Regions from separate parts of the Nonomuraea sp. NPDC049419 genome, predicted to be linked through region 1. Evidence: riboswitches for the same ligand, from Rfam matches in the RefSeq annotation. Region 1 holds a riboswitch; the other holds the start of a gene.
What was found. Region 1 has a riboswitch for cobalamin ahead of AB0K12_RS06665 (ribonucleoside-diphosphate reductase subunit alpha). Riboswitches for the same ligand answer to the same signal wherever they lie in the genome.

Region 1 (15,336 bases):
TCCCCGAGGGCGTGCTGAGCGTCTTCGAGCGCGATTACCCCTTCGCCTGGCTCGGCATTCTCGCCCGCGTCGCGCCCTCGTCCGACGAGCTGATCTACACCAGGACCGAGCGCGGCTTCGCCCTGCACAGCATGCGCTCGCCCACCATCAGCCGCTTCTACCTCCAGGTGCCGCCGGACGCCCGCATGGAGGACTGGCCGGAGGAGCGCATCTGGGCCGAGCTGAAGGCCCGCCTGGAGACCGTGCCCGGCTTCTCGCTGGCCACCGGCGAGATCCTGGAGAGCGGCATCACGCCCATGCGGTCGTTCGTGGTCGAACCGATGCAGTACGGGCGGCTCTACCTGGCCGGCGACGCCGCCCACATCGTCCCGCCCACGGGTGCCAAGGGCCTCAACCTGGCCGTGGCCGACGTGCGGGTGCTCACGGAGGCGCTGGCGGCGTACTTCAAGGACGGCACGACCGACCTGCTCAACGGATACTCGCAGGCGTGCCTCAAGCGGGTGTGGCGAGCGCAACACTTCTCGTACTGGATGACGACCCTGCTGCACACTTTCGAGGAGGACGACGCCTACGCCCGCCGCCTGCAACTGTCCTACCTGGACTACGTCACCTCCTCAGAAGCCGCCGCCACCACCCTCGCCGAAAACTACGTCGGCCTCCCCTTCTAGGGAGCTGACCCTCTCCCTTTCCATGAGACCGTCGCCGCGACGGTGAGGAGGGGCCGGTGTTGAGATGCCCTATCAGGGGGTTGACCTTGGAGAATGCTTTAAAGTGTCCAGGTGGTCTTCGAGGATGGATGGGCGGTTTCGCCCCTGCGCTGGCTGATGAACGCACTGGGCGACGCCCAGCTCTCCCGCATGGGCCGTGACCCCGCTCTGGTGGCCGCTGTGGACCAGCACGCGGCGGAGCTGCGCGACGCCATCCCGCTCGACCGGGAGACACTGGGCGACTACCTGCTGGGCTTCCTCGACGAGCTGCGCCACCGCGGCTGGTCCTTCACCGGTGAGGCCGACGCCCCGTCCCTGCGGCTGACGGCGGTCTGCTACCTGACCCGCGAACTGGGCCTCCTGGAAGACGGCCACCCCGCCTGAGCGGGCTCGCCCGGGCGGACCGGCGCGGGCCCCAGGCGGTTCGCCCGGGGCTCGTGCCGATCGTGCCGGTGGCGCTCGCGTGGCGGGCGCCCCCAGGTCAGCCGGGAGGCATGTCGGAGCGGGTGGCACCGCCGCCGCGCGTGCTGCGCATCGGGGCCGTTTCCTCGCTCATCGACCGGGCGTCCTCCCGCCCGCGCTGATACGCCTCCGCATGCGCCCTGGCCTGCGGAGCCTCCTCCTCGATGCGGCCCAGCCAGCGCTCCCAGCGCTGCTGCATCGGCCGGATGAGCCCGCCGCCGATGCCGATCGCCGCGATCGCGCCGATGGTGGCCAGCACCGTGACCAGCACCGGTGTGGTGACGGTCGTCGCCACGCCGATCTGGTTGAGCGCCGCGATGATGCCGAGCGCCCAGATGAACACCGCCGCCGCCGTCGCGATCCAGCGACCGTACGACAGGCCGCCGAGCGCGCCGGACAGGATGTCCCTGACGGCCCTGGCCACGGCGCCCGCCACCACGATGATCACGATGGCCACGATCGCCAGCGGCAGCCAGCCCACCACCGCAGCAAGCAGCGCCGAGACCGGATTGGGCCCGAAGACGTTGAACGCTATCTGCAGGGTGATCAGCAGGATCGCATAAAAGACGATCTTGGCGATCAGGCTGCTCGCATCGTACTTGCTGCGCTCCAGCCAGCGCCGCATCCCGCTGCGCTCGACCGCCCGGTCGAAACCGACCCGTTCGAGCACCTTGTCGACGATCTTCTCCAGAGCCTTGGCCACGATCCACCCGATGATGAGAATCACGAGGAACGCGACCAGCTTCGGAACGAACGTCACTACTGACCGCCAGGCGTCCGATATGCCTTGGCCGAGGTCTATGTCCACGGTTTCCTCCTTTGAGGAGCCAATGTCTCGGCGCTACCCGGACAGAAACCGCCTATACACAGAGAGCCACCAAATACTTCACATTACGGCCAAAACTTCCTATATCACGTAAAGGCGCCTCCCGGCTCGACCTCGGCTTCCACCTCAGTGAGCCGGGCGGGTCAGGGGGAGGTGGCGGCTTTGAGGTGGGCGGCGGCGGACTGTTCCAGGTGGTTGAGGTCGCCGGCGACGGTGGCGAAGGTGAAGCCCTCCGCCAGCCGGCGCGCCGCCTGCTCGCCGCTCGGGTTGTGGATGCCGGCCGCGATGCCGGCGTCGGCCGCCGCCGTACGGATCCGCTCGAGTGCCGCCTCGAAGACGTCGGCGACCTCGGGGTCGTTCGGGAACCGGCCGCCCACGGCCAGGCACAGGTCGGACGGCCCGACGTACACGCCGTCCAGCCCGGGCGTGGCGCAGATCTCCTCGATGCCGGCCAGCCCCTCCGGCGTCTCGATCATCGCCAGGACGAGCACGGTCGCGTCCGCCTCGGCGGGCGTGGGGCCGATGCGCAGCATCGAGCGCATGGGCCCGTACGAGCGGCGCCCCGCACCGGGGTACCGCGCGGCGGAGACGGCGCGGGCGGCGTCCGCGGCGCTGTCCACGAGCGGCACGATGACGCCCGCCGCACCGAAGTCGAGCGCCCGGCCGATCACCGCCGGATCACCCGACTCCACCCTGACCAGCCCGGCGGACCGGCCGCCCGCGTCGATGGCCATGAGGTTGGCGAGCAGCCCCGACGTGCCGATGAAGCCGTGCTGGCCGTCGAGTGCCACGTAGTCGTACCCGAGCCGGGCCAGCCGCTCGGTGGCGACGGGCGCGTCCAGGACCACCCAGTAGCCGACGGCTCGTTCCCGATCGCGGATCTTCCTGGCGAACTCGGCTGCGGTCACGGGCCTCTCCTGACTCCTCGTGTACGCCCTTTCGCTCACTCTGGCATTATCTGCGCGTTTCGTGCAATGCTGATTGCGTGATTCGCGCACAGGCGGACGCGGTGCTCGTGCTCGCCGACGATCTGACCGGGGCGGCGGAGGCGGCCGCCGTGCTGATGCCCGCCGCCGGCGCCGCGCTGATCACGCTGTCCGGGCCGCCCTACGAGTCCGCGCCGCCGGTGCTGGTCGCCGACCTCGGCAGCCGGTACCACCCCGACACGAACGCCCTGGTACGTGCGGCACTCGCGCACGCGGGCGACCGCAGGGTCCTCGTCAAGATCGACTCCCTGCTGCGCGGGAACGTCGCCGCCACCATCGCCGCCTGCCTCGGCGCGCCCGTGGTGCTGGCCCACGCGCTGCCGTCCGCCGGACGCACGGTCGTGGGCGGAGTCCCGTACGTCGAAGGTGTCCCGCTGCGCGAAACACGCACCTGGCACATCGAGGCCCGCCCCGCACCCGCCACGGTCTCCGAAGCACTCGACGGCCACCCCTCCACCCTCATCCCCCTCGCCACGGTCCGCGCGGGGCACCCCGCGTTGACGCGAGCGCTCGACGGGACAGAGGGGGTGGCGATCTGCGACGCGGAGACGGACGGCGACCTCGACGCGATCGTGGCCGCCGCGCTCGCCGCCGACCCGCGTACCCGGCTGGCCGGTGCGGGCGGCCTCGCCGCGGCCCTCGCCCGCACCCTCGGCGGGACCGTCGCCGACGCGCCCCGTCCCGCTAAGCCGGCCGGCGACGCGCCCCTCCTGGTGGTCGTCGGCACCGCGCACCCGGGCGTGTCCGACCAGGTCGAGCTGCTGCTCCAGCACGGCGTCCAGCAGATCACACTGAGCGCGGACGAGCCGCAGGACATCGCGGCGCCGCGCCTGCGACGAGCCCTGGACACCGGGCCTGCCGTCCTCACCACCTCGGGCCCCTGGAATGGCGCTTTGGAGGGGATCGTCACGGGCGCCCTCGCAGGCCGTCCCGCGAACCTCGTCCTGACCGGCGGCGGGACGGCGAGGCGGGTGCTCGACGCGCTCGGCGTCCGCGAGCTGAGCCCCGTCGGACAGGTGCACCACGGTGCCGTCCACAGCCACACGCCTCAGGGTCACGCGGTCGTCACCAGGCCCGGTAGCTTCGGCGGCCGCGACAGCCTGCTGCGCATGGCCGCCCACCTCGCGCCTCACCACTTCGAAAGGCTGACATGAGCGCACCTCTGATCGCCCTCACCATGGGGGACGGCTCCGGCGTCGGTCCGGAGGTCATCGTCGGCGCCCTGCTGGCTCCCGAGCCGGCCGGGTTCTGCCGCCCGGTCGTCATCGGCGACGCGGGACGCCTGCGCCAGGCCGCCGCCGTCCTCGGCGTGTCCGCCAGGGTGGAGACGGTCGGCGGGGTGAGTGAGGCGGTGTTCGAGCCGGGCCGGATCAACGTCATCGACCCCGGCCTGCTGCCCGCCGACCTCCCGTGGGGCGAGGTGTCGGCGGTGGCGGGGAACGCGGCGTACGAGTACGTCCGGCTGGCCGGGTCGCTGGCGATGTCCGGGGAGGTGCAGGCGATCTGCACCGCTCCGCTCAACAAGGAGGCCCTGCACGCCGCAGGCCACATCTTTCCCGGCCACACCGAGCTGCTCGCCCACCTGACCGGCACCGAGGAGGTGTCGATGATGCTCTCGACCGCCAAGGTCAAGGTCATCCACGTCACCACCCACATCGGCCTCATCGACGCGGTCGCCCGCATCGAGCCCGGCCTGGTCGAGCGGACGATCCGGCGGGGCGCGGCGGCGATGCGCGGCTCCGGGCTGGAGCGTCCCAAGATCGGCGTGTGCGGGATCAACCCGCACGCGGGGGAGAACGGCCTGTTCGGGTACGGCGAGGAGGAGGAGAAGATCGTGCCCGCCCTCGATCGGCTGCGGGCCGAGGGCATGGACGTGCACGGCCCGCTCCCCGCCGACACCGCCTTCTTCCTGGCCGGACGCGGCGACTACGACCTCATCGTGGCCATGTACCACGACCAGGGCCACGGCCCCGTCAAGATCCTCGGCCTGGAGGCCGGCGTCAACATCACCGTCGGTCTCCCCGTCATCCGGACCTCGGTGGACCACGGCACGGCCTTCGACATCGCCGGCAAGGGCCTCGCCGACCCCGGCAGCATGCTCGAAGCCCTCCGCCAGGCCGCCGAACTCTCCCAGGCCCGACCCTCATGACGACCCCCTCCCCACACCGGGGAAAGGACGAGCGGCCTGCGAGAGAACGGGGCGCGGAGGAGCGAGCCGTTGGCAAGCGGGCGGCGAAGGGGCGGGGCGCGGGAGAGCGGGCGGCGGACGTGCGGCGGGAGGAGATCGTGCGGCTGGCCACCGAGACCGGCCTGGCCGGCGTCGAGGAGCTGGCGGCGCGGTTCGGCGTCACGCAGTCCACGATCCGGCGGGATCTGGCGCATCTGAAGGCGGCCGGGCTGCTGGCCCGCACGTACGGCGGCGCGATGGCGGTCGTCACGCACCCTGAGGCGTCGCTGCGGCAGCGGATCGGCGAGGCGTTCGAGGCCAAGCGGGCCATCGCGAGCTGGGCTGCGGCGCAGGTACGCCCGGGGGAGACGATCCTGCTGGACGCGGGCTCGACCACGGGTGCCCTGGCCCACGAGCTGCGGGACGCGGCCGACCTGACCGTGGCGACCACGGGACTGACCGCGCTGCAGGAGCTGGTGGGGACAGGCGTGCACGTCGAATGTCTGGGCGGCACGCTGCGGCACGTCAGCCAGGGCTTCGTGGGCCCGCTGGCGGAGGCGGCGCTGAGCCGGATGACGTTCGACCGCGCGTTCCTGGGCGCGGACGGGGTGACGGCGGAGGACGGGATCTGCGAGGCCAGCCTGCAGCAGACCGGCCTGAAGGAGCTGATGATGGCCCGCTCCCACCACGTCTACGTCCTGGTCCACGCCGCCAAGCTGGGCCGCCGCCCCTTCCATGCCTGGGCCCGCATGCCCGACCGCTGGACGCTGGTCACGGACACCTCCGCCACGGACGACCTCCTGGAGCCCTTCACGGCCAGGGGCGTGGAAACGGTGATCGCCATCTGACGTCCTCGACGAGACGGCTCTCAATAAGGCAGGGATGGCGTCATGGATCACCACCTGCCAGGAGTGCCGGAGGAGCTCCATCACCTGTCCGGACGACGAAAAGCCCCAGACCACGAGACTGTGGGCTGGGGCCAGAAGGGGTGGACGATACTGGGATTGAACCAGTGACCTCTTCCGTGTCAGGGAAGCGCTCTCCCGCTGAGCTAATCGTCCGTATTGAGTTGAGACTCAGAGCGGAAGACGGGATTCGAACCCGCGACCCTCACCTTGGCAAGGTGATGCTCTACCACTGAGCCACTTCCGCATGGCGCTGTTTTTACTTTAGCGGATCCCGGAGGGTCCGCCGGCCGCCGAGGTGGAGACGGGATTTGAACCCGTGTAGACGGCTTTGCAGGCCGCTGCCTCGCCTCTCGGCCACTCCACCAGGAGTCTTGCTCCGAGCGGAAGACGGGATTCGAACCCGCGACCCTCACCTTGGCAAGGTGATGCTCTACCACTGAGCCACTTCCGCGTGTCTGCCCCCGGCGGCGATGCGCCGGGTCCACGGGAAAACCATATCGTCTCCGCGGAGTGCCCGTGCGCATCGCAGGGGTTCATGGTCGAAACAAGAGCCGGGTTCAGGCGGACGGATGCACCAGCCGCACGTCCGAGGCCATCACGAACATCACCCGGTGACCGAGCTGGATCTGGTGGTAGCGGGTCTTGCCGGTGGTCGTGACGTGCCTGGAGGGGCGGTAGGCGTTGGCGGAGTAGTGGGTGCCGGTGATCGTGTCGCCCACCGTGTACGTCTGCCCCGGCGGGATCGTGTACTTGAGCGGCGTCAGCGGCTGCACCGACGCCTTCGAGTAGGCGGACTTCTCGGGATAGGCCCGCCCGTACACCTTGGCCGCCCCCGAGAGGGGCGTCACCAGCGGGCCCTTGGCGGGGATGGCGGTCGGGTTCGCGGCCGGATTGTGGAACCACGCCTTCTGTCCCAGGTACCAGATGGCCGTCCAGTCGCCCTTGCGCTCGGCGACGGCGTACCGCTGGCCCGTGGAGGCGCGGGCGCTGTGGTCGTACACGCTGTACGTGCTCGCCTTCCCCGGATGTTTGCCGATGTCGTCGACCAGGGGGGCGCTGTGGCTCGGCGACTTGTGCAGCCACACCGTGGAGGCTCCGTGCGGCGGGCACTTCTTGTCGGGCTTGGTGGTCTCGCAGCCGGTGAAGCGCGGCCGGTGCGTGGCGTAGTCGGGGCGGATGATGATGGAATCGCCGTTCTTGGCCGCCTTGAACGGTTTCTTCATCAGCTCGAAGTAGTGCGCCCAGTCCCAGTAGGGCCCGGGGTCCTCGTGCATGCCGGCCACGGTCGCGGGCGTCGTCCCTGGGACGTTGTCGTGGCCGAGGATGTGCGCCCGGTTGAGCGGGATGCGGTACTTGGCGGCGAGATAGCGCACCAGGCGGGCCGACGACCGGTACATCGCCTCGGTGTACCAGGTGCCGCCCTTGGCCAGGTAGCCCTCGTGCTCGATGCCGATCGAGCGGGTGTTGACGTCCCAGTTGCCGGCGTGCCAGGCGATGTCGTTGGTGGCGACGTGCTGGGCGACGTGCCCGTCGCGGGAGCGGATGGTGTAGTGCCAGCTCACGTACTTGGGGTTGCGGATGAGGGAGGGGATGCCCTGGTAGCCGCCCTCGGTGTCGTGGATGACGATGTAGTCGACCGAGCGCTTGCGCGACAGGCGGTCGTGGTTGCCGTAGTCGCGGTTCTTCTTCTTGCCGAAGCGCTTGAACGCGGCGGGCATCCACTCGCAGTGCAGCGAGGCGGGACACTCGGCCTTGCCGCCGGTGCCGCCGGTGCCGCCCCCGGTGTCGCCGGCCGTGTGGCCCTTCGGCGTGCTCGGCTGCTCCTGCTCCTGCTCGCCGGTCTCGGGGACGTCGTCGTCCCAGGCGAAGTCGTCGGGGTCGCCGAGGTGGGGGAACGTGTCAGGGTCCCAGGCCCTCGGGTCGGGCACGGGGTCGAGCTCCACCAGGTGCCCGTCGTCGGTACGCCGCCGCGCCCCCTCCCGCATCACCGAGAACACCTCGTCGGCGAACGCGTCGGCCGCCTTCGGGTCGTCGGTGCCGGCGTACTTGGCGACGGCGCCGTGCCAGTCGGCGGGGTCGGAGCTGGGCTCGTCCTGGTAGGAGGCGAGCAGGGCGGCGCCGGCGCGGATGTTGGCGGCCGGGTCGTCGCGCAGCAGCTCGGGCGGCAGCCCGGCGAGCCGGCCCGCCTCGGGCAGTGTGGTCTGCTGCTGAGCGTCGGAGACCCGCAGCGCCGCGTGCGCGTGGACGGGCGTCATCGGCCTGGTCTCGTCGCCGCGCGGGTCGCCGTGGGCGTCGCCGAGGTGCTCGTGGACGCCGGCGGGGAACGCGTCCACCAGGTGCATCGGCCCGTACCCGCCGGCGGTGCTGGGCCGGCCGCCGTTGGCGTCCCACCGCGACTCCAGGTACGACACCGCCAGCAGCACGCTCTCCGGCACCCCGTACTCGCGGGCGGCCGCGGCGAAGTCGGCCTGCCGTCCCCCAGGTGCTGTGGGGGCCGAGGCGGCGGGCGCGGACATGAGGGGGACGGTGGCCGGCGCGGTGAGGACGCCGGCGGCGAGGGCGGCGGCGAGCCAGAGCTGCATGAGCATCTCCCCAGGAACGTCACGATACGACTACTCACCGTAACCGTTCCCAGAAAGGGATGTGTCAGGCGGGTCGGATGATACGCATGTGATCGGTCGTGAACACGGCATCCCGATCAGCGAAGCGGTGCCATTGAGCGCATTTCCTGCCCGATATCGGGCAGGATGTTGGCGTGTCTCGCTCCAGAGCCGTAGGGTCCTCGTCTGTGTCCACGGCACGGCATCCGTACGAAGACCTCATCGCGCACCTCACGCGGACGAGCCCGCTCGGTCCAGGCGAGGCCGCCCGCGTGGTCGCCGACGTGCTCGCCTACTTCTCCGAGCCCGCCGAGGAGTTCGTCAGGCGGCGGCACGGCGAGCTCAAGGCGCGCGGCCTGACCAACGACGAGATCTTCCCCCGGATCGCCTCCGAGTTACGGAGCCGCAGGGTCGCGGCTCCGGAGCTGTCGCTCAGGCAGCTCCGCAGAATCGTCTACGGATGAGATGAAGAGGAGACCTCGATGTGCGGAATCGTGGCCTATGTCGGCCCCAAGGACGCCGCGCCCATCCTGCTGGAGGGGCTGCAGCGGCTGGAATACCGGGGCTACGACTCGGCCGGGGTCGTGGTGTCCAACAAAGGGCTGAAGGTACGCAAGGTCAAGGGCCGGGTCGCCGACCTGGCGAAGGTGGTGCCGGCGCGGTTCAAGGGCAGCCTCGGCATCGGCCACACCCGCTGGGCCACCCACGGCGTGCCGAGTGACGTCAACGCCCACCCCCACCTGTCGGCCGACGAGCGCATCGCCGTCGTCCACAACGGCATCATCGAGAACGCCGCCGAGTTGCGCGCCAAGCTGGAGGCCGACGGCGTGGTGTTCGCGTCGGAGACCGACACCGAGGTGCTGGCCCACCTGATCGCCAACGCCGCGGACGAGAACGACACGCTGGAAGAAGCCGTCAGGAAGACGCTCAAGAGCGTCGTCGGCACGTACGGCATCGCGGTGATCGACGCCGAGCGGCCCGGCGAGGTGGTCGTGGCCCGCAACGGCAGCCCGATCGTGCTCGGCATCGGCGAGAAGGAGATGTTCGCCGCCTCCGACGTCGCCGCGCTGGTCCGCTACACCCGCCAGGTCGTGCACCTGGAGGACGGCGAGCTGGCCGTGCTCAAGGCCGACGGCTTCCACACCTTCTCCAGCGACGCGCGCGAGACGGCCAAGGAGCCACTGACCGTCGACTGGGACGCCGGTCACTACGACACCGGGGGCTACGAGCACTACCTGCTCAAGGAGATCTCCGAGCAGCCCGAGACGATCACCCGTACGATGAGCGGCCGGCTCGACGAGCGTTTCCACGTGGCCCACCTGGGCGGGCTCAACATGGACGCCCGCGAGACGCGCGGCTTCCGCCGGGTGAAGATCATCGGATGCGGGTCGGCGTACTACTCGGGGCAGATCGGGGCGCAGCTCATCGAGGAGCTGGCGCGCATCCCGTCCGACGCCGAGCCGGCCAGCGAGTTCCGCTACCGCAACCCCGTGGTCGACCCCGACACCCTCTACGTCGCGATCAGCCAGTCCGGCGAGACCTACGACACGCTCGCCGCCGTGCAGGAGCTCAAGCGCAAGGGCGGCCGGGTCATCGGCATCGTCAACGCCGTCGGCAGCGCCATCGCCCGCGAGGTGGACGGCGGCATCTACCTGCACGCGGGGCCCGAGGTCTCGGTGGCATCGACGAAGGCGTTCACCTCGACGTGCCTGGCCTTCGCGCTGCTCGCGCTGCACCTCGGCCGGGTGCGCGACCTGTCGCCCGCCGACGGCCGCCGCATCGTCGAGGGCCTGCGCCGGCTGCCCGGCCAGATCGAGCAGATCCTCGGGCAGAGCGACCGCATCGCCGAGCTGGCCAAGAAGTACGCCCCGCACCCGAGCATGATGTTCGTCGGGCGCGTGCGCGGCTACCCGGTGGCCCGCGAGGGCGCGCAGAAGCTCAAGGAGATCTCGTACGTGCACGCCGAGGCGTATCCGGCCAGCGAGCTCAAGCACGGGCCGCTCGCGCTGATCGGCCCCGACATGCCGACGGTCGCGATCGTCCCCGACGACGAGCTGCTCGACAAGAACCTCACCACGCTCGGCGAGATCCGCGCCCGAGGCGGTCAGGTGCTCATGGTCGGCCACCGCGAGCCCGACGCCAAGCTGGCCGACGACGTGATCGTGCTCCCGAAGAACGAGATCGAGCTCGACCCGATCCTGCTGACGATCCCGCTGCAGCTCCTGGCCTACTACGCGGCCGTGGCGCTGGGCCGCGACGTTGACAAGCCACGCAATCTCGCCAAGAGCGTTACGGTTGAGTAGCTAATCCAAATTCGCCCAGACTATCGTTATCTCGGCGCGGAACGCATAAATTCAAAGGGTGCGGCAGTTCGACCATCGCAGGCCCCATCCCGCACGCATGTATGACTACATGCTCGGCGGGAAGGACAACTTCGCGGTCGATCGCCAGGCCCTCGATCAGCTCGCCGAGCTGATCCCGGAGGCGGTCCCGCTGGCCCGCGCGAACCGGGCCTTCCTTCAGCGTGCCGTGCGCTACGTCGCCCGCGCCGGGGTCGACCAGTTCCTCGACCTCGGCAGCGGCCTGCCCACGCAGGGCAGCGCGCACGAGGTGGCCCCGGACGCCAAGGTCGTCTACGTCGACAGCGATCCGGTGGTGGGGGCGCACGCGGCGGTCCTGCTCAGGCGCACTCCCGGCCGGGCCAGGTTCGTCCAGGCCGACCTGCTCGACACCGAGGACGTGCTGGCCGGCGCGGGGGAGTTCCTCGACTTCGAGCGGCCGGTCGGCGTGCTGCTGGTGTCGATCCTGCACTTCCTGCCCGACTCCGACGATCCGCAGGGCGCGGTGGCGGCGCTGCGCGAGCGGCTGGCGCCGGGAAGTTTCCTGGTCGTCTCGCACGCCACGACCTCTCGCGGCGAGGACGACGAGCCGCCGCGGGGCCGCGCGGGCAGCGGGACGGATCGCTCGCCGGCGCGCATCAGGGCGTTCTTCGGCGACTTCCCGATGGAGCCGCCGGGGCTGGTGCAGGCGACGGACTGGCGGCCGGACCGGCCCAAACTGGTGGGTGACTGGTCGCTCCCTTCGTCCCTTATGGCCGGAGTCGCCCGTAAAGCCGAATAAGCCCGAAAATCAAGAAAAAGCGCAACATATATCGATTTTGAATAGCGACCATGACCCCGGTGTATAGCCTGCCGTAATGGGTTAATAACCTAGAGTAATGGGGGTTTCGGGGGAGAAGCACATGCGCCGGCGGCGCTTTCTGGCCTGCGGGCTGGGAGTGGCCGCCGCCATCGCGGGCTGCGGCACGGAGCGGGCCGGCGGGCACGTGCCGATCACCGGGTTCACCCTCAAGCCGGACGGGCGGCGCTGGGAGCGGGTCGGGCAGGCGTTCGCGGGAGCGGCCCTCGCCGTCGGGTACGAGCCGGGCGGCGGCTTCGAGCTGGCCCTGAGCGGCCTGCCCGCGCTGGCCGCGGCCGAGCTGAACAACGGCCAGAGCATCATCGACACCGCCACCCCGCTCGCCAGGCTCAGCGGCGAGGCGCTGGTCGTGGTCGTCCCCGACTCCTCTCCGCTGAAGGACTTCGGCGACTTCGGCGCCCGGCTGCTGGCCGATCCAGGCCACACGATGCTGGCGGGCGGGTCACAGGGCGAGCCCGACCACCTGCTGTTCGGCCTGATCGCGCGGGCGCTCGGCGCCGACACCCGGCAGGTCGACTACACCAGCGGCCCCGAGGCCGTGGCCGCGCTGCTGTCCGGCAGGGCCGTGGCCGCCGCCGGGCCGCTGTCCGACTGGCGGCCGGGGCTCAAACGCGGGCGGATCAGGCCGCTCGCGGTCTCCTCGGCCGTCCGCGTGCCGGAGCTGGACGCGCCGACCCTGCTGGAGTGCGGCGTGCGGGTCGACTTCGCCGAGTGGGTGGGCGCGTTCGGGCCCGAGGACATGGACGAGGAGAGCCGCGAGGCGGCCGTGCGCCTGTGCGAGGAGGTGCTCGGCTCCGCCGCGTGGGAGGCCGCCTGCCGGGCCGCGGGCTGGCTGCCGATCCCGCTCGCGGGCGACGACTTCGCCCACTGGCTGGACACCGAGCTGGCTCGCACCCGCGCCGTGTTGCGGGATCTCGGCATGGTCGACACGACCAAAGCCACAACATGCTGGGGTAGTTGCGGGAACGGCCACTAGATGTAGGATCTCGGTCGTCGCTGGTTCGCCTCCTCGGAGGCGGAGCAAAAGGGAACCTGGTGCGATTCCGGGGCTGCCCCGCAGCGGTGAGCGGGAACGACCGCCGTCATGGAGCACTGGAGAGATCCGGGAAGCGACGGCCAGTAGGAGCTCCACGGAGGTGGAGCGGCCCGCGAGCCCGAAGACCTGCCAGCGGTGTGCAGTGTTCATGGCCTCGAGGGCGGGTCTGGCACACGCGGTCCGGCGCGCCTCGCGCCGCGCTCCGCCGTGCTCTCGCCTGCCCTCATGGGGAAGCTCGCGAGGAGAGAAAGCACGTGACCCAGATCGTTGAGGTTGACCGCCGCCTGGCCATCGAGGAGGCCGCCGCCCGGGTGATCGCCGATCCGGCCAACTCCCGGGTCGCCGCCCGGCTGCTGGCCGAGGAGATCGCCGACGAGGCGGCCGGGCACGGCGTGCGGACGTTCTCCGAGTCGATCGCCGCCACCCACGCGGCCGGGCTCGTCCAGGACCGCCTCGCCGCGTTCGTCGCCGCACACGCGGCCGAGCTGGACGCGCTGATCTCGGACGCGGCGGACGACCGGTTCGAGTACTTCGGGCTGCGCACGGTCTACGACCGCTACCTGCTGCGCCACCCCGAGACGCGCGCCGTGCTGGAGCGGCCCCAGCACTTCTTCCTGCGGGTGGCCTGCGGGCTGTCGGAGACCGTGGCCGAGGCGGCCGAGCTGTACGCGCTCATGTCCACGCTGTCGTACCTGCCCAGCTCGCCCACGCTGTTCAACTCCGGCTCGCGCCGCCCGCAGCTGTCGTCCTGCTTCCTGCTCGACTCGCCCCGCGACGAGCTGGAGGCCATCTACGACCGCTACGGCCAGGTGGCGCGGCTGTCGAAGTACGCCGGCGGCATCGGCATCGCGTGGACCAGGGTGCGTTCGCGCGGCTCGCTGATCAGGGGCACCAACGGCCACTCCAACGGCATCGTGCCGTGGCTGCGCACGCTCGACTCCTCGGTGGCGGCGGTCAACCAGGGCGGCCGGCGCAAGGGCGCGGCCTGCGTCTACCTGGAGACCTGGCACGCCGACATCGAGGAGTTCCTGGAGCTGCGCGACAACACCGGCGAGGACGCCCGCCGCACCCACAACCTCAACCTGGCCAACTGGGTGCCCGACGAGTTCATGCGCCGGGTCGAGGCGGACGAGATGTGGTCGCTGTTCGACCCGAAGGAGGTGCCCGACCTCACCGACCTGTACGGATCGGCGTTCGAAGCGAGATATCGCGCTTACGAGGCCGCCGGGCGATATGTCCGGCAGATTCCGGCCCGCACCCTCTACGGCCGCATGATGCGCACCCTCGCCCAGACCGGCAACGGCTGGATGACGTTCAAGGACGCCGCCAACCGCACCTCCAACCAGACCGCCCGCCCCGAGAACGTCATCCACCTGTCCAACCTGTGCACCGAGATCCTGGAGGTCACCAGCGACGCCGAGACCGCGGTGTGCAACCTCGGCTCGGTCAACCTGGCCGCCCACGTCTCCGGCGACGACCTGGACTGGGAACGGCTGCGCCGCACCGTGCGCACCGCCGTGCGCTTCCTCGACCGCACCATCGACCTCGGCTTCTACCCGACGCCGCAGGCCGAGGCGGCCAACAAGCGGTGGCGGCCGATCGGGCTCGGCGTGATGGGCCTGGCCGACGTGTTCTTCACGCTGCGGCTGCCGTTCGACTCGCCGCGGGCGCTTGAGCTGTCCACCCGGATCGCCGAGGAGATCGCGCTGGCCGCGTACGACACCTCGGCCGACCTCGCGGCCGAGCGCGGCAGGCACCCGTCGTACGACGAGACCAGGGCGGCCGGGGGAGTGCTGCACCCCGACCACTACGGCGCCGCCACCGGACCCCGCTGGGACGCGCTGCGCGCGAAGATCGCCACGACCGGCCTGCGCAACTCGCTCATGGTCGCCATCGCCCCGACCGCCACGATCGCCTCGATCGCCGGCTGCTACGAGTGCATCGAGCCGCAGGTGTCCAACGTGTTCAAGCGCGAGACCCTGTCGGGCGAGTTCCTTCAGGTCAACCGCTACCTGGTGGCCGACCTGCAGGCGCGCGGGCTGTGGACGGCGGCGCTGCGCGACGACCTCAAGCGGGCCGACGGCTCGGTGCAGCAGGTGCCCGGCGTGCCCGACGACCTCAAGCTGCTCTACCGCACGGCCTGGGAGCTGCCGCAGAAGGCGCTGATCGACCTGGCCGCCGCGCGGCAGCCGTACATCGACCAGTCGCAGTCGCTCAACCTGTTCATGGCCAGCCCGACCATCGGCAAGCTCTCCTCGATGTACGCCTACGCCTGGAAGAAGGGCCTGAAGACCACCTATTACCTGCGCTCGCGGCCCGCGACGCGCATCGCGCAGACCACGGTCGCCGCGCCTGCGGCGCAGGCGGTGGCCTGCTCGCTGGAGAACCCGGAAACCTGCGAAGCCTGCCAGTAAGGAGCCCCCGCGACATGCTGCTCGACCCCGGC
Region 2 (15,336 bases), on a different contig from region 1:
CGCTCGGCCATGCTCACCGTCTGGCTCGCCCTCGCCGACGTGCCCGCCGGCATGGGCGCGCTGCGCTTCTACGCGGGCTCGCACCGCCACGGGCTGCTCGGCCGCAGCTTCACCCGCCCGGATGACGACCAGCTCACCCAGCACCCCTGGCTGAAGGAGCTGGAGCTGTCGCCGCCGCTCGACCTCAAGGCCGGCGACGCGACCGTGCACCACGCGCTGACCGTGCACGGCGCGCCCGCCAACCGCCACGACCGCCCCCGCCTGTCCTTCACCGTCACCTACTTCGACGCCGACGCCCTCTACACCGGCCTGCCCTACGCCCAGACCGACGGGCTCGGCCTCCAGGTCAACCGGCCGTTCGAGCACGAGAGGTTCCCGTGCCTGAAACCGTGACCGGCCCGGTCGCCGACCTCGGGGCGACGCTCATGCACGAGCACGTCTTCGGGCTCAGCCCCGAGATCCTGTGGAACTGGCCGGACATCCCCGAGGGCTGGGACCTGGAGACGCGCGCCCGCGAGGCCGCCGCCAAGCTCGACGCGCTCAAGGCGGCCGGCATCGACACGGTCGTGGACCTGACCGTGGTCGGCCTCGGCAGGTACGTCCCCGCCGTGCAGCGGGTGGCCGAGCTGACCTCGGTCACCATCGTGGCCGCCACCGGGCTCTACACCTACGACGCGCTGCCGCCGTACTTCGGCAACCGCGGGCCGGGCTCGCTGTTCGGCGGGCCCGACCGGCTGGCCGAGTTCTTCGTCCGCGACCTCACCGAGGGCATCGGCCGGACCGGCGTCAAGGCGGCCATGCTCAAGTGCGCCTCCGACCGGCAGGGCATGACCGAGGGCTGCCGGCGGGTGTTCAGGGCGGTCGCCGAGGCCCACCTGGCCACCGGGGCGCCCATCACCACCCACTCGCACAGCGCCTCCAGAGGCGGGCTGGAGCAGCAGAAGCTGCTCGCCTCGCTGGGCGTGGACCTCGGCCGGGTGGTCATCGGCCACGCCGGCGACTCCACCGACCTCGCCTACCTGGAGGAACTGGTGGCGAACGGGTCCTACCTCGGCATGGACAGGTTCGGGATCGACACGATCTGCCCGTTCGACGACCGGGTGGCGGTCGTGGCCGCGATGTGCGAGCGCGGCCACGCCGGGCGCATGGTGCTCGGCCACGACTCCTACTGCTTCAACGACCGCTTCGACGCCGCCGTCGTACGCCGCCGCCACCCCCGCTACCACCTGCTCCACATCTCCCAGGACGTGCTGCCCGCGCTGCGCGCCAGGGGCGTCACCGAGGAGCAGATCCACCAGATGCTCGTCGGCAACCCGCGGAGGATCTTCGGATGACCGAGCACGCGACCCTGGGCGACTTCGACGTGAGCGCCGCCTGGCACGTGGCCGGCCCGTACCCGTTCCTGGCCAGGCTGCGCAGGGAGGCGCCGGTGTTCCGCAGCGCGCAGCTGGGGGCGTACGTGCTGACCAGGTACGCCGACGTGCGCGCCGCGTACGGCGACCCGCGCCGCTTCTCCTCCAAGGGCTCGCTGACCATCTCCCGCAGCCTCACCCAGGAGACCCGCGACAAGCTGGGCGAGCACGGCTCGTTCCTGTCGAGCTTCGTGGCCAACGTGGACCCGCCCGACCACACCCGCCTGCGCAGGTCGGTGTCGCGGGCGTTCACGCCGCGCGCGGTGGCCGCGCTGGAGCAGGAGTTCCGGCGGCTCAACGAGGACCTGCTCGACCGCCTCGCCCCGCGCGGCGCCACCCACTGCGCCGCCGACTTCGTCACTGAGATCGGGCACGAGCCGTCGGTCAAGCTGACCGCCCGCTTCATCGGCGTGCCCGAGGAGGACGAGGCGTTCGTGCAGGCGCACGTCAAGGACTGGTTCCAGCTCTTCCTGTCGCCGCAGCCGCCGCGGCGCCAGCTTGAGCTGGCCGCGAGCTTCCTCGACTACCTCGCGTACGTGGACCGCCTGGTGGCCGAGCGCGCCGCGCGCCCGCGCGACGACTTCACCTCACTGATGACCGCGCTCATCGGCGCCGAGCTGACCCACCGCGAGGTGGTCGAGCTGATCTCGACGATCCTGCTCGGCGGCAACGACACCGTGCCGAACCAGCTGGGCAACACCGTGCTGCGGCTGCTCAGGGAGGGCTGCTGGCCGGTGCCCGAGCCGCTGCTGGCGGGCGCGTCGGAGGAGTGCATGCGCATCGACGGGGCCTCGCTGGGCTCGTTCAGGTACGCGGCGGAGGACGTCGTCCTGCACGGCGTGACGATCCCGGCGGGCTCGCTCGTGCTGCTGTCCACCGACTCGGCGGGACACGACGAGAGCGTCTTTCCCGAGCCGGAGCGGTTCGTGATCGACCGGCCCAACGCGGGCGACCACCTCGTCTTCGGCCACGGCATCCACTTCTGCGTGGGTGCGGCGCTGGGCCGGCTGCAGCTGCGCACGGCGCTGGAGGTGCTCGGACGGCGGCTGCCCGGCCTGCGGCTGGTTCCCGGGCAGGAGGTCGCGTACCGCAGGTCGCTCGTGGGCCGCGGGCTGACGGCCCTGCTCGTGGAGTGGTGATCTTCTCCTCTATGGTTGGAAATATCCTGATTTCCTGAGGAGGACGTGCATGGAGCCGGTGGCGGTCGGACTGATCGGGGCGGGACCCTGGGCGCGCATGGCGCACGCGCCCATGCTGGCCGAGAGCCCGCACACGCGGCTGGCCGGCGTCTGGGCCCGCCGCCCCGAAGCCGCCGCCGAGCTGGGCGCGCCGGTGTTCGAGCGGGTCGAGGAGCTGTTCGAGCACTGCGAGGCCGTCGCGTTCTGCGTCCCGCCCGCCGTCCAGGCCGAGTACGCCGTCCGCGCCGCCCGCGCGGGCAAGGCGCTGCTGCTGGAGAAGCCGCTCGCCGACTCGCTCGACGCCGCCCAGCGCGTCGCGGACGCCGTCGCCGAGTCCGGCGTCGCGACCCAGATGGTCTTCACCATGCGCTACACCGCCGCCACCCGCGCCTTCCTGGCCCGCTGCGCCGAGGTCGAGCCGTTCGGCGGCCACGCCGCCAACATCTCCGGCGCGCTGCTCGGCGACCACCCCTTCGCCACCCCCTGGCGGCTGGAGCGCGGCGCCCTGCTCGACGTGGGACCGCACGTGATCGACGTGCTCGACGCCGCGCTCGGCCCCGTCACCGGCGTGCGCGCGCACGGCCACCCGCTGCGCTGGATCGGCCTGCTGCTGGAGCACGAGGGCGGCGCGGTCAGCGAGGCGTCGCTGAGCATGGCCGCGGGCGGCGACGTGCCGCCGTCCACCATCGCCGTGTACGGCCGCACCGGCAACGCCGTCCTGCCGCCCCGCGACGGGGACGACGACCACTTCGCCAGGGTCGCCGAGGAGTTCGCCGCCACCGTCCGCAAGGGCGGCGGCCACCCCCTGGACGCCGCACACGGACTGCGCATCCAGCGGATCATCGCCGAGGCGGAGGCCCAACTCGCCCCTTGACGCGGCGCGTGTATGAGGGATTGATAGCGTTTGCCCGACGCGCAGAGCGCAGCGAAGTCCGGTGAGAGTCCGGCGCTGTCCCGCAACTGTCATAGCCAGGTCGCCTGCCTCCGCGCCGACGCACATCAACCCTCGTGGAAAAGGGTGATCCGTCGCTACCAGCGGGTCTCTCGGTTCCAACAGTGTGAAAGGACTACTCGTGAGGCCCGTACGCACGGCCTTCGCGGGCGCGCTGCTGGGAACGCTCGTCCTGGCCGGTTGCGGCCAGACCGGCACCACAGCCGCCCCCACAGCCGCCCCCACAGCCGCCCCCACCTCAGCGTCCGCCGCCCCCTCGGCCGCCGGCTTCCCCGTCACCGTCGAAGCGGCCAACGGCAAGGTCACCATCCCCAAGCGGCCCGAGCGCATCGTCTCGCTCTCGGCCACGCACACCGAGACCCTCTACGCCATCGGCGCGGGCTCCCAGGTCGTCGCCGTGGACGACCGCTCCAACTACCCGCCTGAGGCCCCCAAGACCGACCTGTCCGGCTTCAAGCCCAACGTCGAGGCCATCGTCGCCCGAAAGCCCGACCTCGTCATCCTGTCCGACGACCTCGACGACGTCGTCTCCGAGCTGGGCAAGGTGAACGTGCCCGTGCTCCACCAGCCCGCCGCCACCGGGCTGGACGAGGCGTACGAGGAGATCTCCGAGCTGGGCGCCGCCACCGGCCACCAGGACGAGGCCGACAAGGTCGTCACCGGCATGAAGACCGCCATCGACGACCTCGCCGCCAAGGCGCCCAAGGACACCAAGCTCACCTACTACCACGAGCTCGACCAGACCCCCTACGCCGTGACGTCCAAGACGTTCATCGGGCAGATCTACGGCCTGTTCGGGCTCACCAACATCGCCGACAAGGCGCCCGACGCGGCCGGCGGCTACCCCAAGCTGTCCGCCGAGTTCGTCGCCCAGGCCGACCCCGACCTGATCTTCCTCGCCGACGTCAAGTGCTGCCGGCAGAACAAGGACGCGCTGGCCGCGCGGCCCGGCTGGAAGAACCTGTCCGCCATCAAGAACGACCGGGTGACCGAGCTCGACGACGACATCGCCTCCCGGTGGGGGCCGCGCGTGGCCGACCTGGCCAGGAGCATCGGCGAGGCCGTCGCCGAGGCCTCGGCGAAGACCGACGGCACGGGCTGACGATGGCGAAACCCGCCGGCCCCGCCCGGCCTGCGCGGGCGCGGCCGCTCTGGATCGCCGGGGCGCTGGTCCTGCTGGCCGGGTGCATGATCGCCGGGCTGCTCGACGGGGCCGCCGACATCTCGCCCTGGCAGGTCGTGCTCCAGGTCGCGGACTGGCTGCCGCTCACCCACGTCGACTCGGGGCTCGCCCCGGTCGAGCAGGGGCTGCTGTTCGAGCTGCGGCTGCCCAGGGTGCTGGTCGCCGCCGTCGTCGGCGGGCTGCTCGCCATGGCGGGAGCCGGGTACCAGGGCGTCTTCCGCAACCCGCTCGCCGACCCTTACCTGCTGGGCGCGGCCGCCGGGGCCGGGCTGGCGGCGACGGCGGCCATCGTGCTGCTGCCGTCCGCCGGCGTGCCCGTGGCCGCGTTCGCGGGGGCGGTGGGCGGGGTGTTCCTGGCGTACACGCTGGGCAACACCGCGGGACGCAACGGCGGCACCGCCACGCTCGTCCTGGCCGGCGTCGCCGTCACCTCGTTCCTCACCGCGATCCAGACGTTCCTGCAGCAGTTCGAGGTCGAGAAGCTGCAGCGCATCTACGCCTGGATCCTCGGCGACGTCGGCGGCGGATGGGACCAGCTCCTGCTCGTCCTGCCGTACGCCGCCGTCTCCGCCGTCCTGCTCCTGCTGCACGGGCGCATGCTCGACGTGCTGTCCGTGGGCGACGAGGAGGCGGCGGGGCTCGGCGTACGGGCCGGGCGGGTGCGCTTCGTCGTGCTGCTCGCCGCCTCCCTGGCCACCGCCGCGGCCGTCGCGGTCAGCGGGCTCATCGGGTTCGTCGGCATCGTCGTCCCGCACGTCGTGCGGCGGCTGGCCGGCGGCTCGTACCGGATCGTGCTGCCGCTGTCGCTCATCGGCGGCGCGGCCTTCCTGGTGGTGGCCGACCTCGTCGCCCGCACCGTGCTCGCGCCCGCCGAGCTGCCGATCGGGGTGGTCACGATGTTCGTGGGAGCGCCGTTCTTCGTCGCCGTCCTGCGCATGACCAGGCGGGTGGTCACGTGATCGGGGCACGCGGGCTCACCGTACGGCTGGGCGAGCGCGAGGTGCTCTCCCAGGTGGACCTGCACGTGCGGCGCGGCGAGTGGACGGCCGTCATCGGGCCCAACGGGGCCGGCAAGTCCACGCTGCTCAAGGCCGTCATGGGGCTGGTCACGCACCGGGGCGAGGTCACGCTCGGCGGGCGGCCCGCCGCCGCGCTCAAGCCGCGCGAGCGGGCCAGGCTCGTCGCGTACGCGCCCCAGGCGCCCGCCCTGCCGCCCGACATGACGGTCTTCGACTACGCGCTGCTCGGGCGCACGCCGTACATCCCCTACCTGGGGCGCGAGAGCGGGCACGACCGGGCCGTCGCCGAATCCGTCCTGGAGCGGCTCGACCTGACCGGGCTCGCGATGCGGCCGGTCGGCGAGCTGTCCGGCGGCGAGCGGCAGCGCGCCGTGCTGGCCAGGGCGCTCGCGCAGGAGGCGCCCGTCCTGCTGCTCGACGAGCCCACCACCGCGCTCGACCTCGGCCACCAGCAGCAGGTGCTGGAGCTGGTCGATCGGCTGCGCCGCGCCGACGGCCTGACCGTCGTCACCACCCTGCACGACCTCACCGTCGCCGGCCTGTACGCCGACTCGCTCCTGCTGCTCGCCGAGGGCCGCGCCGCCGCCACCGGCGAGCCCGCCGCCGTGCTCACCGAGGAACTCGTCGGACGGCACTTCGACGCGCAGGTCAAAATCGAGCCGGGCCCCGACGGGCGGCCTGTCGTGCATCTCGTCAGGGGGAGATCATGAAGCTCAGCTACCGCGTCGAGGACGGCGCCAGGCTGGGGGCGCTGCTGTGGGAGTTCGGCCCCGGGTGGCGGATGATCTCCTCCGCGCTGCTCGGGGGCGGCATCGGCGAGCGCGAGTGGGTGCTGAACGCCCAGGTCGTGGCCGGGTACGCGCGCATGGACCCGGCCGACCACCTCATCTCGCTCGGGCCCTCCCACGGGGCCGGGGTCGGCATGATGACGGCCGCCTCCGTCGACCGGTACGTCCGCGCCACCGACGGCGGCGTACGGGCCTGGGCCACGGTCGGGCTCCGCGTCCCCACCTGGGCCGCCGCCCCCGAGGGCCACCAGGACCCGGAGCTCGCCCCCATCCGCGTCGGCACCATCAACATCGTGGTCGCCCTGCCCGTCGCCATGACGGACGCGGCCCTGGTCAACACCGTGATGACGGTCACCGAGGCGAAGACCCAGGCCATGCTCGAAGCCGGCTTCGCCGGCACCGGCACCGCCTCGGACGCCGTCTGCGTCGCGGCCCGCGCGGACGGCCCGCAGGAGCTGTTCGGCGGCCCCCGCTCAGACTGGGGCGCCCGCGCGGCCCGCGCCGTCCACACCGCCGTCCTGCGCGGCGCCGAAGCGTGGCGAGACCATCACTCAAGGTCAACTTTCTTGGGTAAGTAGCATGAGCACGAGGGTCTGACTCCCGATACTGAGTGGGTGACCGCAATGGCGACGATCGAACCGGCCAAGCACGTCGCGCGGACCGAGGCGCTCAGCGCGCCGTTCACCGTCGACGACCTGCTCGAGATCCCGGATGACGGGTTCCGATACGAGCTCTTCAACGGGAGCCTGCTAGTGAGTCCTGCCCCTACCCCCGTCCATCAGGCCATCATCTACGTCCTGCAGACGATCCTGTGTGATGCTAAGCCCGCTCACCTGACGGTTCTGTCAACGGTCAATGTGCGGGCGAGTGACAGCGACTTCTACATTCCCGACCTCGTGGTCGTGCCGAAGGTCGCGGTTGAGTCCGTGAGACTGATGTTCCGACCGACGGACTTGCTGCTGGCCGTGGAGGTCGTCAGTCCTGGAACTGCGGCGGCGGACAGAAATCTCAAGAGCGCGGCTTATGCGGCGGCGGGTATCCCTGCATACTGGCGGCTGGAACCGGGGCAGGGGCCTGCGTTGCACGTCTACGAGCTCGATGGCGACTCCTATGCCGAGCCGGCTGTGTTCAGGGCCGGTGCTCAGGCCAGTTTGTCGGTTCCCTTTGCCGTCAGCTTCGATCCCGGTGATCTGACCAGACTCCCGTGAAGTTGTAGTCCTCTTCGGCGCCTCGTCGGGTGATGTGGCCGGTGGCGAGGTCTGTTTCGATGGCCGACCTGTCGCGGGCCGTGGGTGGGCCGAGGCCGGCGCCGCCGGTTGTCTCCACGATGAAGGCTTCGCCGACCGTGAACCGCACGTTGTTCGCCTTTGAGGGGAGGCGTTCCACGGTGCCGTCCTTGTGGCGGCGGTAGAAGCCGCCCACCCGGCCTGGCTGCCCGCCCTCGCGGCCCGGTGGCGGGAGGCGGAGGCGGTCGCCGCGCGTGGTGACGTGGCAGTCGGCCAGGAAGCGGTAGACCGTGCGGGAGCCCAGGCCACCCCTGTAGCGGCCGGGGCCGCCCGAGTCGGGGACGGTCTCGATGGACTCCACGATGATCGGGCAGCGGCTCTCCACCGGCTCGGCCTGGGGCACTGAGTTGCGGCCGATGCCGAAGTGCACGCCGGTCGCGTCGGGCCCGTCCAGGCCGCGCCGGGCGCCGACGCCGCCGAAGTCGTACGACAGATGGATCCAGTACGGCGCCCCGACGGCCGCGATCGAGAACGGCTGCAGGATCCCGCCGGCCGCGATGGCACGCTCGGGCACCGCGTCGGACAGCGCCTGGAAGACGGCCTCCATGGCGGCGTAGACGGGCACGTACCGGCCGCCGCAGGGGTAGGGGGAGCGGGCGTTGAGCAGGCTGCCCTCGGGCAGGTGCACGTCGATGGCGCGCAGGCAGCCGTCGTTCATGGGGATCGCCGGGTCGAGGAAGCAGCGGACGGCGAACACGGCGGCGGCCAGCGACTGCGACGCGGAGGCGTTGATGGCGGCGGGGACCTGCGGGCCGGTGCCGGTGAAGTCGAGCCGCGCGGTGTCGTCGCCGAGGACGACGGCCACCCGGATGTGATGTGATTTCTCGGGATCGATGCCGTCGTCGTCGATCGGGTACGCCGCCTCCCACCGCCCGGAGGGCAGCTCCGCGAGCGCCGCCCTCGTCCGCGCCTCGGTGTGGTCGAGGTAGTCATCCACGCCTTCGGCCAGGCCGCGCACGCCGTACTCGGTGATCAGCGCCTCCAGACGGGTCGCGGCGACGGCGGTGCCCGCCACGAGGGCCCGTACGTCGCCCACGACCTTGCCGGGGGTGCGGCTGTTGGCCCGCAGGATGGCCTCGATGGCCGGGTCGAGGCCGTCGCGGGTGGCCAGGCGCACCGGCGGGAGCTGGAGGCCCTCCAGGAAGATGTCCGTGGCCAGCGGGGCCATGCCGCCCGCCGAGAGGCCGCCGAGGTCGGAGACGTGGATCATGGTGGCGGTGAAGTACGCGGGGACGCCGTCCACGAAGACCGGGCGGTAGACGAGCAGGTCGTTGGTGTGCACGCCGCCCCGGTAGGCGTCGTTGAGCGCGTACACGTCGCCCGGTGCCATGGTCTCGGGCGGGAAGTCCCGCAGCAGCTCGGGGAGCGCGACCTTGAGCGCCATGCTGTTCATCAGCGTGGTGGCCATGGAGTGGGCGATCAGCCGCCCCCGTACGTCGAGGATCGCGGCCGAGGCGTCGGAGCCCTCCACGATGAACGTCGAGTACGCCGACCGCACGACCACGATGCCCGCCTCCTCGGCGGCGACGACGAGCGCGTTGCGCAGCACCTCGGCGGTCAGGGCGTCCATCACGGCTCGCTCCTCCTGGTGAGGCGGACGGCGCGGGTGCCGGTGATCATGGCGGTCCAGCCGGGCGGCACGACGATGGTCGACTCGGCGTCCTCGACGATGGCGGGACCGCAGAGCGCGCCCGCGCCCCCGAGCGTCTCCCTGGTGTGCACGGGCACCTCGGCATGGCCCCCGCACTCGGGAAAGTACGCCCGCCGCGAGCCCGGCGCCCCACCCGTCGTCGCCACGGGCTCGTCCGCGCCCTCCATGGGTGGGGGTGGCACGGTGACGCGTACGCGGTAGCTGACCAGTTCGATCTCGCCCCGTTGCGCGATCCCGTACACCTCCTCGTAGCGCCGCGCGAACCGCGACTCCAGCGCGGCGCGGTCGGCGGTCCAGGGAATGGTGAGCTCGTGCGCCTGGCCGCGGAAGCGGGCGTCCACCGAGCGGGTCATGGTGGCGGCGGCGAGCGGGACGTCCAGGTCGTCGGCGGCCTCGGCGGCGAGCGCGGCGAAGACGGCCTCGGGGTCCGGCGCGTCGAGCCGGGTCAGCACCCGGTCGGCCGACAGCGCGCCCGCGAGCAGCCCGGCCGCCGAGGCCACCCCGCAGTACGGCGGCACCACCACGGTCGCGATCCCGAACCGCTCCGCCACCCGCGCCGCGTGCATGGGCCCGGCCCCGCCGAAGGCGACCAGCGCGAACCCGCGCGGGTCGATGCCCCGCTGCACGGTGACCACGTGCACCGCCGACGCCATGGAGGCGCTGACGATCGTGTGCACGGCGTACGCCGCCTCCTCCCGCGCAACCCCGAGCGGCCCGGCGAGCCGGTCCAGGGCGGCCCCGGCGAGGCCGGGGGAGAGCGGGATGGAGGCCGAGGACAGGTAGCCGAGGACGAGGTTCGCGTCCGTGACGGTCGGCTCGTCCCCGCCCAGGCCGTAGCAGGCGGGACCGGGGGAGGAGCCCGCCGATCGGGGCCCGACGCGCAGCGCGCCCGCCGGGTCGAGCCAGGCCACGCTGCCGCCGCCCGCTCCCACCTCGGCCAGGTCGATGGCGGGCGTCTTGATCGGCACGCCGGTGCCCGCCCGCCGCCCGCCGAAGCTGCCCTTGCCGCCGACGTGGAACTCGTGCGTGATCTCCGGCCGCCCGCCCCTGATGACGCACGTCTTGGCGGTGGTGCCGCCCATGTCGAACGAGATCGCGTCCGCGAAGCCGGCCCCGGCCGCCGCCAGCACCCCGGCGGCGGGCCCCGACTCGATGGTGGCGACCGCCCGCCGCGCGGCCAGCTCGGCGGAGAGCACCCCGCCGCCGGACTCCATCACGTGGACGGGCGCGTGGATCCCGATGCCGGCCAGCCGCTCGCGCAACCGCGACAGGTACGCCGCCATCAGCGGCCCGACGTAGGCCGAGACGATCGTGGTGGTGGCCCGCTCGTACTCGCGGATCTCGGGCCAGACCTCGGAGGAGACGACCACGTTCTTGACCGACTCCCGCAGGATCGCCGCGGCCTGCCGCTCGTGGGCCGGGTTGGCGTAGGAGTGCAGGAAGCACACGGCGACCGACTCGATGCCGCGGGCGGCGATCTCGGCGGCGACCCGGCGTACCGCATCGGGGTCGAGCGGCGTGAGCACCTCGCCGCGGGCCGAGACGCGCTCGGTCACCTCGAAGCAGTCGCCGGGGGAGACGGGCGGGGGCGGCGGGGTGAAGCGGAGGTCGTAGCGGTCCTCCTCGACGCGGGCGTACCGGCCGAGCGGGATCGTGGCACGAAAACCGCAGGTCGTGACGAACGCGACGCGCACCCCGGTGCGTTCCAGTACCGCGTTGGTGGCCAGGGTCGTGGCGTGCACCACCCGCGTGACCTGGGCGGGGTCGCTCCCCGCGAGCGCGCGCGTAACGCCGGTGACGATCCCCGCGATGGGGTCGTAGTGGGTGCTCAGACATTTGGCCACGGAGATCGAGCCGGACGTGCTGCGAACGACCACGTCGGTGAAGGTGCCGCCGACATCGACGCCGATCGTGATGCCCATTCAGGTACGTTATGTCCCCGAGCAAGCGCTTGTCTACGTAGCGGTCTATTGACTTACGGCACCTGATTGGGACGCTGGTCCTAGTCGTGCGTTTGGAGCGGAGAGATGGCGCGCTTCAGAGCCCTTGCCGGTGGCATCGCGGTGGCGGTGGTCCTCATCGCGCTGCCGGCGTCGGCGCACGAACATCCGAGCGGGATCACCGACCTGGTGAGCCCCGCCGTCGTACGCCTCGAGGCCGTCTCCCATGTGGAGATCACCCTGCTCGACCACGTCGGCGAACTCAAACACGTGGAGCGGTCCTACGACATCCCGTTCGCCGCCGGGACGGGCACGGTCATCAGCCCCGACGGCACGATCGTCGCCCTGCGCCGGCTGGCCGTGAACCCCGACGACGTCGAGGTCTACGCGGCCAACAAGATCTTCGCGGAACACCACAAGGTCAAGATCCCCGCCGACTACAAGAAGCACCGCCTCGACGACGACATACTCGACCGCCACCTCCAGCAGTGCTACACGCCCGAGAGCGACACCGCCACCTGCATCATCGACGTCACCACCGAGATCACCGCCTTCCCCAACGTCTCACCGGCCAGCCCCGACGGCTTCAAGGTCACGTGCATCAAGGCAGGGCCGAAGCCCGACTCCCCGGCCGTCCTGGTGCCGGAGACCCCGTCCGCCGGCGGCGTCGGCATGCCCACCGCGCCGCTCGCCGACAAGGTGCCCGATCAGCCGGGCTCGCCCACCAACGTGGCGGGCTTCCTCGGCCGTCCTGGGCCCAAGGTCACGCACACCGTCGAGATCGCCCACCTCGGCAAGGGCGGCGCGGCGGGCGACGGCGGCCGGCCGTTCGCCGATCCCGACAACAAGGTGGACGAGCCGGTCAAGCTCGGCGGCCTGGCCGACAAGGGCCTGGTCGGCGCCCCCGTGATCGGTGACAAGGACGGCCACGTCATCGGCCTGCTGGTCGGCGGCGGCAGGGAAGGCCGGATGATCGGCGTCAGGGAGGTCACCGGCATCCTGGCCGAGGCCAAGGTCGTGCCGCGCAGAGGCGCGATCGACACGGCCTTCGAGGCCGCGCTCACCCGCTACCACACGCAGTACTACACCGAGGCCGCGCCCGGCTTCCAGCGCGTGCTTGAGCTCTATCCGGGCAACGTGGTGGCCGCCGAGCTGCTGAAGACCTCGCTGGCCAAGCGGGGCGGCCCCGAGGACCAGGGCACCAGGCGCGCGACGGCGCGGCAGATGGAGCCCTCGTCCCCGTTGTGGCCGCTGATCCTGGCCGCCGCGATACTTTTCGCCGCCGCCGGCGGCGGGGCGTATCTGCTGTGGCGCCGCCGCACTCCTGAACTACCGACAGAACCGCCACAGCCCCTGGCGGCCGGCCCGCCACTCGACCAAGGCTCCGACCAGACCGTGGTCGTGCGGCGGTCCCAGCCGTTCCACGTGGTCCCGCAGCAGCAGCAGGTGATGACCGCGCCGGACCCGGCGATCAAATACTGCACCTCGTGCGGCATGAGACTCGGCCCGGCGCACCGCTTCTGCGGCTACTGCGGCCACCCCATCGAGACGTGATGCCATTGAACGAAAGATCGCTCATCGGCCAGGAGGTGGCCGGGTACTACATCGAGGACATCGTCGGCAAGGGCGGCATGGCCGTCGTCTACCTGGCGCTCGACCCCAGGCTGAGCCGCCGCGTGGCCCTCAAGATCCTCAACCCGGTGCTCAGCGTCGACGACAGGTTCAGGCAGCGCTTCATCCTGGAGTCCAGGACGGTCGCCAGCATCGAGCACCCCAACATCATCCCGATCTACGAGGCCAACGCCGACGCCGACGGCGTGCTCTACATCGCCATGCGCTACGTCGACGGCCTCGACCTGCGCCGCCTCATCCACGACCGCGGCCCGCTGCCGCTCGGCCCGGCCAACCAGATCTTCGCCCAGACGGCCGCCGCGCTCGACGCCGCGCACGCCCACGACCTCATCCACCGCGACGTCAAACCGGCCAACATCCTGCTGGCCGGCGACCACGTCTACCTGACCGACTTCGGCATCACCAAGCACCGCTCGTCCATCTCGGGGCTGACGCAGACCGACCAGTTCATCGGCACGCCCCGCTACATGTCGCCCGAGCAGATCAACAAGGAGCACATCGACGGCCGCTGCGACCAGTACGCGCTGGCCTGCGTGGTCTACGAGGCGCTGTCGGGGCGGCTGCCGTTCCAGCGCGAGAACGACATCGCGCTGCTCTGGGCCCACCTGGCCGAGCAGCCGGTGCCGCTGTCGCAGATCAGGCCCGAGCTGCCGCCCCAGGTGGACGCCGTCATGAGCAGGGCCCTGGCCAAGTCGCCCGAGCAGCGCTACGCCACCTGCTCGGAGTTCGTGGCCGCCCTGCGCGACGCTATCAGCGGGCCGGCGTACGACCCGTACGGCGGGCCGGGCTCGGGGCCGCACCTCATCCCGAGGCCCAGCCCCAGCCCGCACTCGGGCCCGCATTCCGTGCCGTCGTTCGCGGCCCCCGCCCCCCGCGCCACCGCGACGGCGGGACCGACCACGGGGCCCGGCGCCGCTCCTCCCACGAAGCCCGCCGCCGCCAGGAGGCGGCCGGGCCGGCTGCCCGTCGTGGTGGCCACGCTGGTCGCCGCCGTCGCCGCGCTCGCGCTGGTCGCCGTCGTCATCATGAACAACCGCGGCGAGACCTGGACCCGCTACAAGACCAGCGCCGCCGCTCCGCTCACGTTCGACTACCCGGGCGACTGGACCGTCCGCACCCACCAGGACCTCTTCGCCGTCGCCTCGCCCCACGCGCAGGAGCTGGAGCAGTTGTTCGTGGCCGGTCCAGGGGCCGACTGGTCGCGCATCGCGGAGATCTTCGGCGACGACCCGGAGAGCCTGTCCGGCGTGTACGTCCAGGTCTCCGACACCCTCGACGCCAGCGGCACGTCCGAGCTGATGAAACCCAAGATGGAGGCCCTGCTGCCGGGCCGGGTCGACCTCGGCAAGCCGGTGCTCGACCAGGCCGGCAACAGCCCGGCCACCCGCTTCGACGGCTCGCTGCACGACCCCGGCACCGGCACCAGGCTGGGCTTCGTCAGCTACGTGATCGACCGCGAGCCCAAGACCATGCTCGTCATGTACTTCTGTCCCCGCACCACCTGCGACGACGCCGTCCAGGCCCGCATCAGGCAGAGCGTCCACGTGCCCTGATCTTGGAACCCGCTTGCGACCGGCTTGGCACGCCCGTCCGGCGGGTGTTCAGGGGGACGCCCGGCGTCTACCCTCCGCCTGTGGGCATTCGCATCGTGATCGCCGACGACCAGGCGATGGTCAGGGCCGGGCTGCGCATGGTCGTCGAGAGCGACCCCGGCATGGAGGTCGTCGGGGAGGCCGCCGACGGGCGGGAGGCCGTCGCCGTCGCGCGGCGCACCCGGCCGGACGTCGTCCTCATGGACATCTCCATGCCGCGCCAGGACGGACTGTCGGCGGCCGAAGAGCTTCTCGGCGCGCCGTCGCCGCCGAAGATCATCACGCTCACCACGTTCGACACCGACGAGAACCTCTACGCCGCGCTGCGCGCCGGCACCAGCGGGTTCCTGCTCAAGGTGTCGCCGCCCGAGCAGCTCATCGAGGCCATCAAGGTCGTGCACGCCGGTGACGCGCTGCTCGACCCGGCCGTGACCAGCCGGGTGATCGCCACGTTCGCCGGGCGGGCCGAGCCGGTGCACTCGCCCGCCCTGGACGAGCTGACGCCGCGCGAGCTGGAGGTGCTGCGGCTGATGGCGCGCGGGCTCACCAACGCGGAGATCGCCGGGAAGCTGTACGTCGGCGAGGCCACGGTCAAGACGCACGTGGCGCGGGTGCTGATGAAGCTGTCGCTGCGGGACCGGGCGCAGGCGGTCGTGTTCGCGTACGAGACGGGCGTCGTACGGCCGGGAGCCGCGTAAGTGTC

Region 2: linked by a shared signal. The riboswitch ahead of AB0K12_RS13180 (ABC transporter substrate-binding protein) and the one ahead of AB0K12_RS06665 (ribonucleoside-diphosphate reductase subunit alpha) in region 1 are both predicted to bind cobalamin.

Annotation. Positions count from the first base shown of each region.
Region 1 covers NZ_JBFAQB010000002.1:287,359-302,694, reverse strand. Annotated here, with positions in the region: gene AB0K12_RS06745 (4-hydroxybenzoate 3-monooxygenase) at 1-668, shown strand, start outside; gene AB0K12_RS06740 (DUF6401 family natural product biosynthesis protein) at 780-1,091, shown strand; gene AB0K12_RS06735 (hypothetical protein) at 1,189-1,971, opposite strand; gene AB0K12_RS06730 (aldolase/citrate lyase family protein) at 2,139-2,903, opposite strand; gene AB0K12_RS06725 (four-carbon acid sugar kinase family protein) at 2,981-4,135, shown strand; gene pdxA (4-hydroxythreonine-4-phosphate dehydrogenase PdxA) at 4,132-5,130, shown strand; gene AB0K12_RS06715 (DeoR/GlpR family DNA-binding transcription regulator) at 5,250-5,996, shown strand; tRNA gene AB0K12_RS06710 (tRNA-Val) at 6,138-6,209, opposite strand; tRNA gene AB0K12_RS06705 (tRNA-Gly) at 6,229-6,300, opposite strand; tRNA gene AB0K12_RS06700 (tRNA-Cys) at 6,350-6,420, opposite strand; tRNA gene AB0K12_RS06695 (tRNA-Gly) at 6,436-6,507, opposite strand; gene AB0K12_RS06690 (N-acetylmuramoyl-L-alanine amidase) at 6,614-8,638, opposite strand; gene AB0K12_RS06685 (hypothetical protein) at 8,845-9,120, shown strand; gene glmS (glutamine--fructose-6-phosphate transaminase (isomerizing)) at 9,139-10,959, shown strand; gene AB0K12_RS06675 (SAM-dependent methyltransferase) at 11,018-11,776, shown strand; gene AB0K12_RS06670 (tripartite tricarboxylate transporter substrate-binding protein) at 11,874-12,830, shown strand; cobalamin riboswitch at 12,835-13,039, shown strand; gene AB0K12_RS06665 (ribonucleoside-diphosphate reductase subunit alpha) at 13,145-15,304, shown strand; gene AB0K12_RS06660 (ribonucleotide-diphosphate reductase subunit beta) at 15,319-15,336, shown strand, end outside.
Region 2 covers NZ_JBFAQB010000003.1:695,867-711,202, forward strand. Annotated here, with positions in the region: gene AB0K12_RS13160 (phytanoyl-CoA dioxygenase family protein) at 1-393, shown strand, start outside; gene AB0K12_RS13165 (phosphotriesterase-related protein) at 378-1,334, shown strand; gene AB0K12_RS13170 (cytochrome P450) at 1,331-2,551, shown strand; gene AB0K12_RS13175 (Gfo/Idh/MocA family oxidoreductase) at 2,601-3,464, shown strand; cobalamin riboswitch at 3,472-3,591, shown strand; gene AB0K12_RS13180 (ABC transporter substrate-binding protein) at 3,664-4,644, shown strand; gene AB0K12_RS13185 (iron ABC transporter permease) at 4,647-5,684, shown strand; gene AB0K12_RS13190 (ABC transporter ATP-binding protein) at 5,681-6,454, shown strand; gene AB0K12_RS13195 (adenosylcobinamide amidohydrolase) at 6,451-7,110, shown strand; gene AB0K12_RS13200 (Uma2 family endonuclease) at 7,156-7,740, shown strand; gene AB0K12_RS13205 (hydantoinase B/oxoprolinase family protein) at 7,703-9,388, opposite strand; gene AB0K12_RS13210 (hydantoinase/oxoprolinase family protein) at 9,388-11,391, opposite strand; gene AB0K12_RS13215 (zinc ribbon domain-containing protein) at 11,497-12,963, shown strand; gene AB0K12_RS13220 (serine/threonine-protein kinase) at 12,963-14,594, shown strand; gene AB0K12_RS13225 (response regulator transcription factor) at 14,675-15,331, shown strand.